Regions from separate parts of the Bradyrhizobium sp. USDA 4538 genome, predicted to be linked through region 1. Evidence: riboswitches for the same ligand, from Rfam matches in the RefSeq annotation. Region 1 holds a riboswitch; the other holds the start of a gene.
The links. Region 1 has a riboswitch for glycine ahead of J2R78_RS31430 (D-amino acid dehydrogenase). Riboswitches for the same ligand answer to the same signal wherever they lie in the genome.
Positions count from the first base shown of each region.

Region 1 (4,417 bases):
GCCGCTAGCGTGCGGTGTTTCCAACGCGAGATAGGGAACATGCAATCTCTCCTGACGTGTAACTGGTCAAAGCCGGCTTATTCGTTATGCATGTGGTTCGTTATTTAGGCGAACTAACATGCTGTATGGCTTGTGAAATCGAGACTTGCACCAAGCGCCAAGCGCGTCAATCGGTTTCAGGTCGCATCGGACGTACACAAACGAATGAGGCCGCGCGCCAGATTTTGGCTTTACAAAATCGTCGGCTGAGATTTTCGTAACGCGCGCGCGATGCCGGCGCCGTCAGAACAACAAGAGAGAACAACGATGAACCCCGCCAATCTCCCCTTTGATTCCGAAACGATGCTGCAGGGCCTGCGCAGCTGGGTGGAATGCGAAAGCCCGACCTGGGACGCCGCCGCGGTCGAACGCATGCTCGATCTCGCCGCCCGCGAGATGGCGATCATGGGTGCGACGATCGAGCGCATCGCCGGACGCCAGGGCTTCGCGGGCTGCGTCCGCGCCCGTTTTCCCCATCCGAAACAAGGCCAGCCCGGCATCCTGATCGCCGGCCATCTGGACACCGTTCACCCGGTCGGCACCATCGAGAAGCTGAAGTGGCGGCGCGAAGGCAACAAGTGCTTCGGGCCGGGCATCTTCGACATGAAGGGCGGCAACTACCTGTCGATCGAGGCGATCAGGCAATTGGCGCGCGCCTCCTTCCCGACCCCGCTGCCGATCACCGTGCTGTTCACCCCCGACGAAGAGGTCGGCACGCCGTCGACGCGCGACATCATCGAGGCGGAAGCCGCGCGCAACAAATATGTGCTGGTGCCGGAGCCCGGCCGTCCGAACAACGGCGTCGTCACCGGCCGCTACGCGATCGCGCGCTTCAACCTGGAAGCCACCGGCAAGCCCAGCCATGCCGGCGCGACGCTGTCTTCCGGCCGCTCCGCGATCCGCGAGATGGCGCGGCAGATCATCGCCATCGACGGCATGACCACCGAGGACTGCACCTTCTCGGTCGGCATCGTGCATGGCGGCCAGTGGGTCAATTGCGTCGCGACGACCTGCACCGGCGAAGCGCTCAGCATGGCCAAGCGCCAGGCCGATCTCGACCGCGGCGTCGAGCGCATGCTGGCACTGTCGGGCACCGCCAACGACGTGACCTTCAAGGTGACGCGCGGCGTCACCCGCCCGGTGTGGGAGCCCGATGCGGGCACCATGGCGCTCTATGAAAAGGCAAAAGGCCTTGCGGCAGCGATGGGTCTCGATCTGCCGCACGGCAGCGCCGGCGGCGGCTCGGACGGCAACTTCACCGGCGCGATGGGCATCCCCACGCTCGACGGCCTCGGCGTTCGCGGCGCCGATGCACATACGCTCAACGAGCACATCGAGGTCGATAGCCTCGCCGAACGCGGCCGCCTGATGGCGGCACTGCTGGCGACGCTGGACTGACATCGATTGCACTGCACAACACGTTGGCACTGCCGGATCGAAATTTAGCCTTGTCCATTTTTAAGGCTTCGCCTACGGTCCGGCCGTCCAACGCGACGATGCGGGAGAGATCGAAGCGACAACAATCGTGTTGTTGGCTTCGGCGCCGACGGAGCAACCGCCCCGGAAACTCTCAGGCAAAAGGACTGTATCGTCAGGACGATCTGGAGAGAGACGAACATGGCCGCACATCAAGGGCCATGACGTCCACCGAAGGGGATAGTTCGCTTCTGGCCACAGCCCGATGCGGATCAAGCTCTCAGGTACCGTGACAGATGGGGCGCCGAATGCCGGTTTGACCGGTGGTTCGGCGACTCTAACCCACGGGAGCCTGACAACCATCATGCCACACATCGCGATTATCGGCGCCGGCATCACCGGCGTAACGACGGCCTATGCCCTGCTTGAACGCGGCTACAAGGTGACTGTCCTTGACAGGCATCGCTACGCCGCGATGGAAACTTCGTTCGCCAATGGCGGACAGCTTTCCGCCAGCAACGCCGAAGTCTGGAACAGTGCTGCGACCATCCTGAAGGGGCTGCGCTGGATGCTCAGAAGCGACGCGCCGCTGCTGATGAACCCGAAGCCGAGCTGGCACAAATATTCCTGGATCAGCGAGTTCGTCGGCCACATCACGCGCTATCGCGGCAACACCATCGAGACCACGAAGCTCGCCATCGAAGCGCGCAAGCATCTGTTCTCGATCGCAGAGCGCGAAAACATCGCCTTCGATCTCGAACGCCGCGGCATCCTGCACGTCTATCACGACAGGGCCGGCTTCGAAGCCGGCCTCAAGGTCAACACGCTGCTGCAGCAAGGCGGGCTCGACCGCCGGCCGGTGACCCCGGACGAGATCCGCGTCATCGAACCCGCGCTGCAGACAACCTGCTATGGCGGCTTCTTCACGCCGTCCGACGCGACCGGCGATATTCACAAATTCACGCGTGGGCTTGCCGACGCCTGCATCCGCCGTGGCGCGAGCTTCGTCCATGAAGCCGACGTCGACACGATCGCACACGGCGATGACGGCTTCCGCATCGGCTGGAACGAAGCTGCTTCACATGATGCTGCGGTCGCGACGCGACAGCAGCTACAGGCGGACGGGATCGTGATTTGCGCCGGCGTGGCGAGCCGCCACTTCGCCAGCCTGCTCAACGACCGCGTCAATGTCTATCCGGTGAAGGGCTATTCGATCACGGTGCAGCTCGATGCGCCGCAAAGCCGGAATGCCGCCCCAACCGTCAGCCTGCTCGATGAAGCTGCGAAGATCGTCACCAGCCGGCTCGGCGCCGACCGCTTCCGCGTCGCCGGCACCGCCGAGTTCAACGGCTTCAACCGCGACATTCGCGCCGATCGCATTCAACCGCTGGTGGACTGGGTGCGGCATCATTTCCCGGAGATCGATACGTCGAAAGTCGTGCCATGGGCGGGCCTGCGCCCGATGATGCCGAACATGATGCCGGTGGTTCGCGCCGGACGGATTCCGGGCGTGTTCTACAATACGGGCCACGGTCATCTCGGCTGGACGCTGTCGGCGGCGACGGCGCAGATGGTGGCCCAGGCGATCGACGATTGGCGCGACCTCGACACGCCGCCGATGGCGCCGTCGTTCGGTGCCGGGCTCGATGTGCCCGCCGACGCGCGCAAAGCTGAAATCAATCCACCTTCCAGTGGACTGCTTCGAACTTCACCGGAGGAATAATCGCGGCCAACAGGACTGATTAGCTGCACCGCAAAATCCGCAGCACCGATGGCATGGGACTTGCTCAAGTTCTACCGTGAGTCTGCTACCATCTGTGCTACGGTCTGGTGTGCAACGGTCCCGCTGCGGACTTCATCGACCACAACCCAACGGATCAAATTTGCTCGGATATCTGCTTCGCCGCATCCTCGCCGCCATTCCCGTGATGGGCGTGGTGGCTCTGTTCGTGTTCCTGTTGCTGCGGCTGACGCCGGGCGACCCGGCCGCCATCCTCGCCGGCGACAACGCGACGCCCGAACAGCTCGAACGCATTCGGACCTCGCTTGGTCTGAACGAGCCGATCTACATCCAGTTCTACACCTGGATCGCCAAGTTGCTGCACGGCGACCTCGGCGTCTCCCTGATCTCGAACAAGCCGATCCTCGAAATGATCGTCCCGCGCCTCGAGCCCTCGATCTCGGTCGCGCTGGCCACCATCATCCTCTCGATCCTGGTGGCGGTGCCGCTCGGCGTGATCGCGGCGTGGAAGCACGGCACCTGGATCGACCGCTTCGTGATGGGGCTCTCGGTGCTCGGCTTCTCGGTGCCGGTGTTCGTGATCGGCTACGTGCTGATCCAGATCTTTGCGATTGATCTGCGCTGGGTTCCGGTACAGGGCTTCAAGAGCATCTCGGCCGGCTTCGGTCCGTTCTTCCAGCGCCTCATCCTGCCGACCTGCACACTCTCCTTCATCTATGTCGCGCTGATCGCACGCATGACGCGGGCCTCGATGCTCGATGTGCTCGGCGAGGATTACGTGCGCACGGCGCGGGCCAAGGGCATCGGCGAGACCGGCGTGCTGCTGCGCCATGCGCTGCGCAACGCCGCCGTGCCGGTCATCACGGTGATCGGTTCCGGCTTCGCGCTGCTGATCTCCGGCGTCGTCGTCACCGAGAGCGTGTTCAATCTTCCCGGCATCGGCCGCCTCACCGTCGATGCGGTGCTGGCGCGCGACTATCCGGTGATCCAGGCGATGATCCTGTTGACGTCGGGTATCTACGTCGCGGTCAATCTGTTGATCGACCTCGCCTACACCCTGCTCGATCCTCGTATCCGGTACTGAGCAATGGCGATCGAAACCCTTCCCGAATCCTCGCTTCCCGTCACCCGGCCGTTCCGCGTCAAGTTCGGCTTCCTGACGTCGACGCCGATCATCGCGGTTGCGACGATCAGCCTCGCCCTCATCATCCTGATGGCGAT
Region 1 covers NZ_JALJZE010000001.1:6,897,409-6,901,825, reverse strand. The annotation lists gene J2R78_RS31440 (ABC transporter substrate-binding protein) at 1-41, opposite strand, end outside; gene J2R78_RS31435 (M20/M25/M40 family metallo-hydrolase) at 307-1,437, shown strand; glycine riboswitch at 1,529-1,635, shown strand; glycine riboswitch at 1,639-1,753, shown strand; gene J2R78_RS31430 (D-amino acid dehydrogenase) at 1,820-3,178, shown strand; gene J2R78_RS31425 (ABC transporter permease) at 3,339-4,280, shown strand; gene J2R78_RS31420 (ABC transporter permease) at 4,284-4,417, shown strand, end outside.

Region 2 (4,417 bases), 170 kb from region 1:
TCCGGCGTGACCAGCGAGCCGCGCTGCGCGATGTGATCGCCGAGCACCTGGCGCAGCGCCTCGTGCAGCAGATGCGTCGCCGAATGGTTGGCGCGGATCGACGAGCGCCTGGTGTGATCGACCTCGAGCTGCAATGTGGTGCCGACGCCGAGCGTGCCCTGCTCCACCGTGCCGAGATGCACGAACAGATCGCCGGCCTTCTTCTGCGTGTCGGTGACGCGGAACTTGACGCCCTCCCCGGTCAGCACGCCGGTGTCGCCGACCTGGCCGCCGGACTCGCCGTAGAACGGGGTCTGGTTCAGCACGATCGCGCCGCTCTCGCCGGCCTTCAGGCTCTCGACCTCGGCGCCGTCCTTGATCAGCGCCGTCACCGCGCCTTCCGCGCTCTCGGTCTCGTAGCCGAGGAATTCGGTCGCACCGAGCTTCTCGCGCAGCGGGAACCAGATCGCCTCGCTCGCCGCCTCGCCCGAGCCCGCCCACGAGGCACGCGCCTTGACGCGCTGCCGCTCCATCGCGTCGGTGAACGACGCCTGGTCGACGCTGATGCCGCGCGACTTCAGCGCGTCCTGCGTCAGATCGAGCGGGAAGCCGTAGGTGTCGTACAGCGTGAACGCGGTGTCGCCGTCGAACATGTCGCCCTTCTTGAGGCCGGCGCTCTTCTCGTCGAGGATCGACAGGCCGCGCGCCAGCGTCTTGCGGAAGCGCGTCTCCTCCAGCCGCAGCGTCTCCTCGATCAGCTTCTCCGCACGGACCAGATCCGGATAGGCCTGGCCCATCTCGCGGACCAGCGCCCAGACCAGGCGATGCATCAGCGGCTCGCTCGCGCCCAAGAGCTGTGCATGGCGCATCGCGCGGCGCATGATCCGGCGCAGCACGTAGCCGCGGCCCTCGTTCGACGGCAGCACGCCGTCGGTGATCAGGAACGCGGACGAGCGCAGATGGTCCGCGATCACCCGATACGACCCAACGTTCTGCTCGTTCGGACCGTGCCCGAGGGTAGACGCGGCGGCATCGATCAGATTGCGGAACAGATCGGTCTCGAACACGCTCTCGACGCCCTGCAGGATGCAGGCCATGCGCTCGAGCCCCATGCCGGTGTCGATCGAGGGACGCGGCAGCGCTACGCGCTCCTCCTTCGTCACCTGCTCGTACTGCATGAACACCAGGTTCCAGAATTCGAGGAAGCGATCGCCATCCTCATCCGGGCTGCCCGGAGGGCCGCCCCAGATGTGCTCGCCGCGGTCGATGAAGATTTCGGAGCACGGTCCGCACGGGCCGGTGTCGCCCATCGCCCAGAAATTGTCCGAGGTCGGGATGCGGATGATGCGGTCGTCCGAGAAGCCCGCGATCTTCTTCCAGTAGCCGGCCGCCTCGTCGTCGGTGTGGTAGACGGTGACCAGCAGCTTGTCCTTCTTCAGCCCGAAATCCTTGGTGATCAGATTCCAGGCGAGCTCGATCGCGCGCTCCTTGAAGTAATCGCCGAACGAGAAGTTGCCGAGCATCTCGAAGAAGGTGAGATGGCGCGCGGTGTAGCCGACATTGTCGAGGTCGTTATGCTTGCCGCCGGCGCGCACGCACTTCTGCGACGTCGTGGCGCGCTGGTAGCCGCGCTTCTCGACGCCGGTGAAGACGTTCTTGAACTGCACCATGCCGGCATTGGTGAACATCAAGGTCGGGTCGTTGCGCGGAACCAGCGGCGACGAGGCCACGATCTCGTGCCCGTTCTCCTTGAAGAAGTTCAGAAATGTCGACCTGATGTCGTTGACGCTGCTCATGTTCATCCAATCGGAAAAAGGGGCCGGCCAGCCGCAAAAAGGCGTCATTTTCCGGCCGAACGCTTTTAGACATTGCCAGCTGCGGTGTCCAGAAACTGTGCAGGCGGATCATGGGCTTGCCGCGGCAGCACAAAGCCCATTGGATAGTTGCTGCAGCTGCGTTGACAGTCTTGGTGGCGCCGTGTTTTCTACCTACCTATACCTAGTCACGTCGGGAGAGACCGGCCTTACCGCCGGCGCCGAAGGAGCAACCGCCCCGGAAACTCTCAGGCAAAAGGACCGCGTGACGTCTGACATCTGGAAAGAGACGCTGGGGTTCGCCCCGATGCGTCCGCCGACGGGATAATACTCTCAGGCACAGCGACAGATGGGGCTTTCTGCAGGTTTCTCAAGGGGAAATAGGTCCCCGGCGGGAACCGCGAGGGCCCTGTGATGCTTGCGCGCGAAACCTCCCCGCTGAAACAGACCCCGCTGCACGCGCTGCACCTTGCGCGCGGCGCCAAGATGGTGCCGTTCGCCGGCTATGACATGCCGGTGCAATACGCGGCCGGCGTGCTGAAGGAGCACCTGCACACCCGCAAGGAAGCCGGCCTGTTCGATGTGTCGCACATGGGCCAGCTCGTGCTGAGGGCCAAATCCGGCAAGGTCGCGGATGCCGCGCTCGCGCTGGAAAAACTGGTGCCGCAGGACATCGTCGGTATCGCGCCGGGACGGCAGCGCTACGCGCAATTCACTAACAATGACGGTGGCCTGCTCGACGACCTGATGGTGGCGAATTTCGGCGATCACCTGTTCCTGGTGGTCAACGCCGCCTGCAAGGCCGAGGACGAGGCGCATCTCCGCGCGCATCTCTCCGACGCCTGCGAGATCATCTCGCTGGCCGACCGCGCGCTGATCGCGCTGCAGGGCCCGAAAGCCGAATCGGCGCTGGCGAATCTTTGTGCGGATGTCAGTTCGATGAAATTCATGGACGCCGGTCCGCGCCGCGGCGACGTCGACTGCTTCGTCTCGCGCTCCGGCTATACCGGCGAGGACGGCTTTGAGATCTCGGTGCCCGCGGACAAGGTGGAAGCCCTGGTCACCGCGCTGCTCGACAATCCCGACGTGTTGCCGATCGGGCTCGGCGCGCGCGACAGCCTGCGGCTCGAAGCCGGGCTGTGCCTCTATGGCCACGACATCGACACCACGACGACGCCGGTTGAAGGCGCGCTGGAATGGTCGGTGCAGAAGGTTCGCCGCGGCGGCGGCGCCCGCGCCGGCGGCTTCCCAGGCGCCGACAAAATTCTCGCGCAATTCGCAGATGGCGCTGCGCGCCGACGGGTCGGCCTGAAGCCTGACGGCCGCGCACCGGTGCGCGAAGGCGCCGCGCTGTTCGCCGATGCCGGCTCGACCGAGCAGATCGGCAAGGTGACCTCGGGCGGCTTCGGCCCGAGCCTCAATGCGCCGGTTGCGATGGGCTACCTGCCCACGGCCCTTTCCGCCGTCGGCACCACCGTTTTCGCCGAAGTGCGCGGCCAGCGGCTGCCGCTGAAAGTCGCCGCTACGCCCTTCGTCCCCAATACCTACAAACGCTGAACGCCAAAGGATCGACCCCATGACGACGCTGTACACGTCCGACCACGAATGGCTCCGCATCGAGGGCGACGTCGCCACGATCGGGATCACCGACTATGCGCAGTCGCAGCTCGGCGACGTCGTGTTCGTCGAACTGCCCAAGGTCGGCCGCAGCCTGAAGAAGGCCGAGGCCGCCGCTGTCGTCGAATCCGTCAAGGCCGCTTCCGACGTCTACGCGCCGATCGCCGGCGAGGTGGTCGAGGTCAACGACGCGCTCGCCGCCGAGCCCGCGCTGGTCAATTCCGACGCCGGCGGCAAGGCCTGGTTCTTCAAGCTGAAGATTGCCGACAAGGGCGAGCTCGGCGGCCTGATGGACGAGGCCGCCTACGCCGCGCACACCGCCTAAAGGATCACCCCGAGGATCACGTCATGAACGCGCCCTTCAAGCCGATCAACGAAGCCGCCACCGATTTCGTGCGCCGCCACATCGGACCGTCGCCGCGCGACGTCAACGCGATGCTGGAGACGGTCGGCGCCGCGAGCCTGCAGGCGCTGATGAACGAGACGCTGCCGGCGTCGATCCGGCAGAAGGCGCCGCTCGATCTCGGCCGGGCGCTGAGCGAGACCGAGGCGCTCGCGCATATGAGCGAGCTCGCCGCGCAGAACCAGGTGTTCACCTCGCTGATCGGCCAGGGCTATTCCGGCACCATCCTGCCCGCGGTGATCCAGCGCAACATTCTGGAGAACCCGGCCTGGTACACCGCCTATACGCCGTACCAGCCGGAGATCAGCCAGGGCCGGCTCGAGGCGCTGTTCAACTTCCAGACCATGATCTGCGATCTCACCGGGCTCGACGTCGCCAACGCCTCGCTGCTCGACGAGGCGACCGCCGCGGCGGAAGCGATGGCGCTCGCCGAGCGCCACTCGCAGGTCAAGGCGAAGGTGTTCTTCGTCGACAAGGAGGTGCATCCGCAGACGCTGGCGGTGATGCGCACGCGCGCCGCGCCGCTGGGCTGGGCGCTGGTGGTCGGCGATCCCCTGACCGAGCTCGACAACGCCGATGTGCTCGGCGCGCTGTTGCAATATCC
Region 2 covers NZ_JALJZE010000001.1:6,728,887-6,733,303, reverse strand. The annotation lists gene alaS (alanine--tRNA ligase) at 1-1,775, opposite strand, end outside; glycine riboswitch at 1,978-2,066, shown strand; gene gcvT (glycine cleavage system aminomethyltransferase GcvT) at 2,208-3,350, shown strand; gene gcvH (glycine cleavage system protein GcvH) at 3,370-3,735, shown strand; gene gcvP (aminomethyl-transferring glycine dehydrogenase) at 3,759-4,417, shown strand, end outside.
Region 2: it holds a riboswitch for glycine, as region 1 does, so the genes downstream of both, gcvT (glycine cleavage system aminomethyltransferase GcvT) here and J2R78_RS31430 (D-amino acid dehydrogenase) in region 1, are expected to answer to the same signal.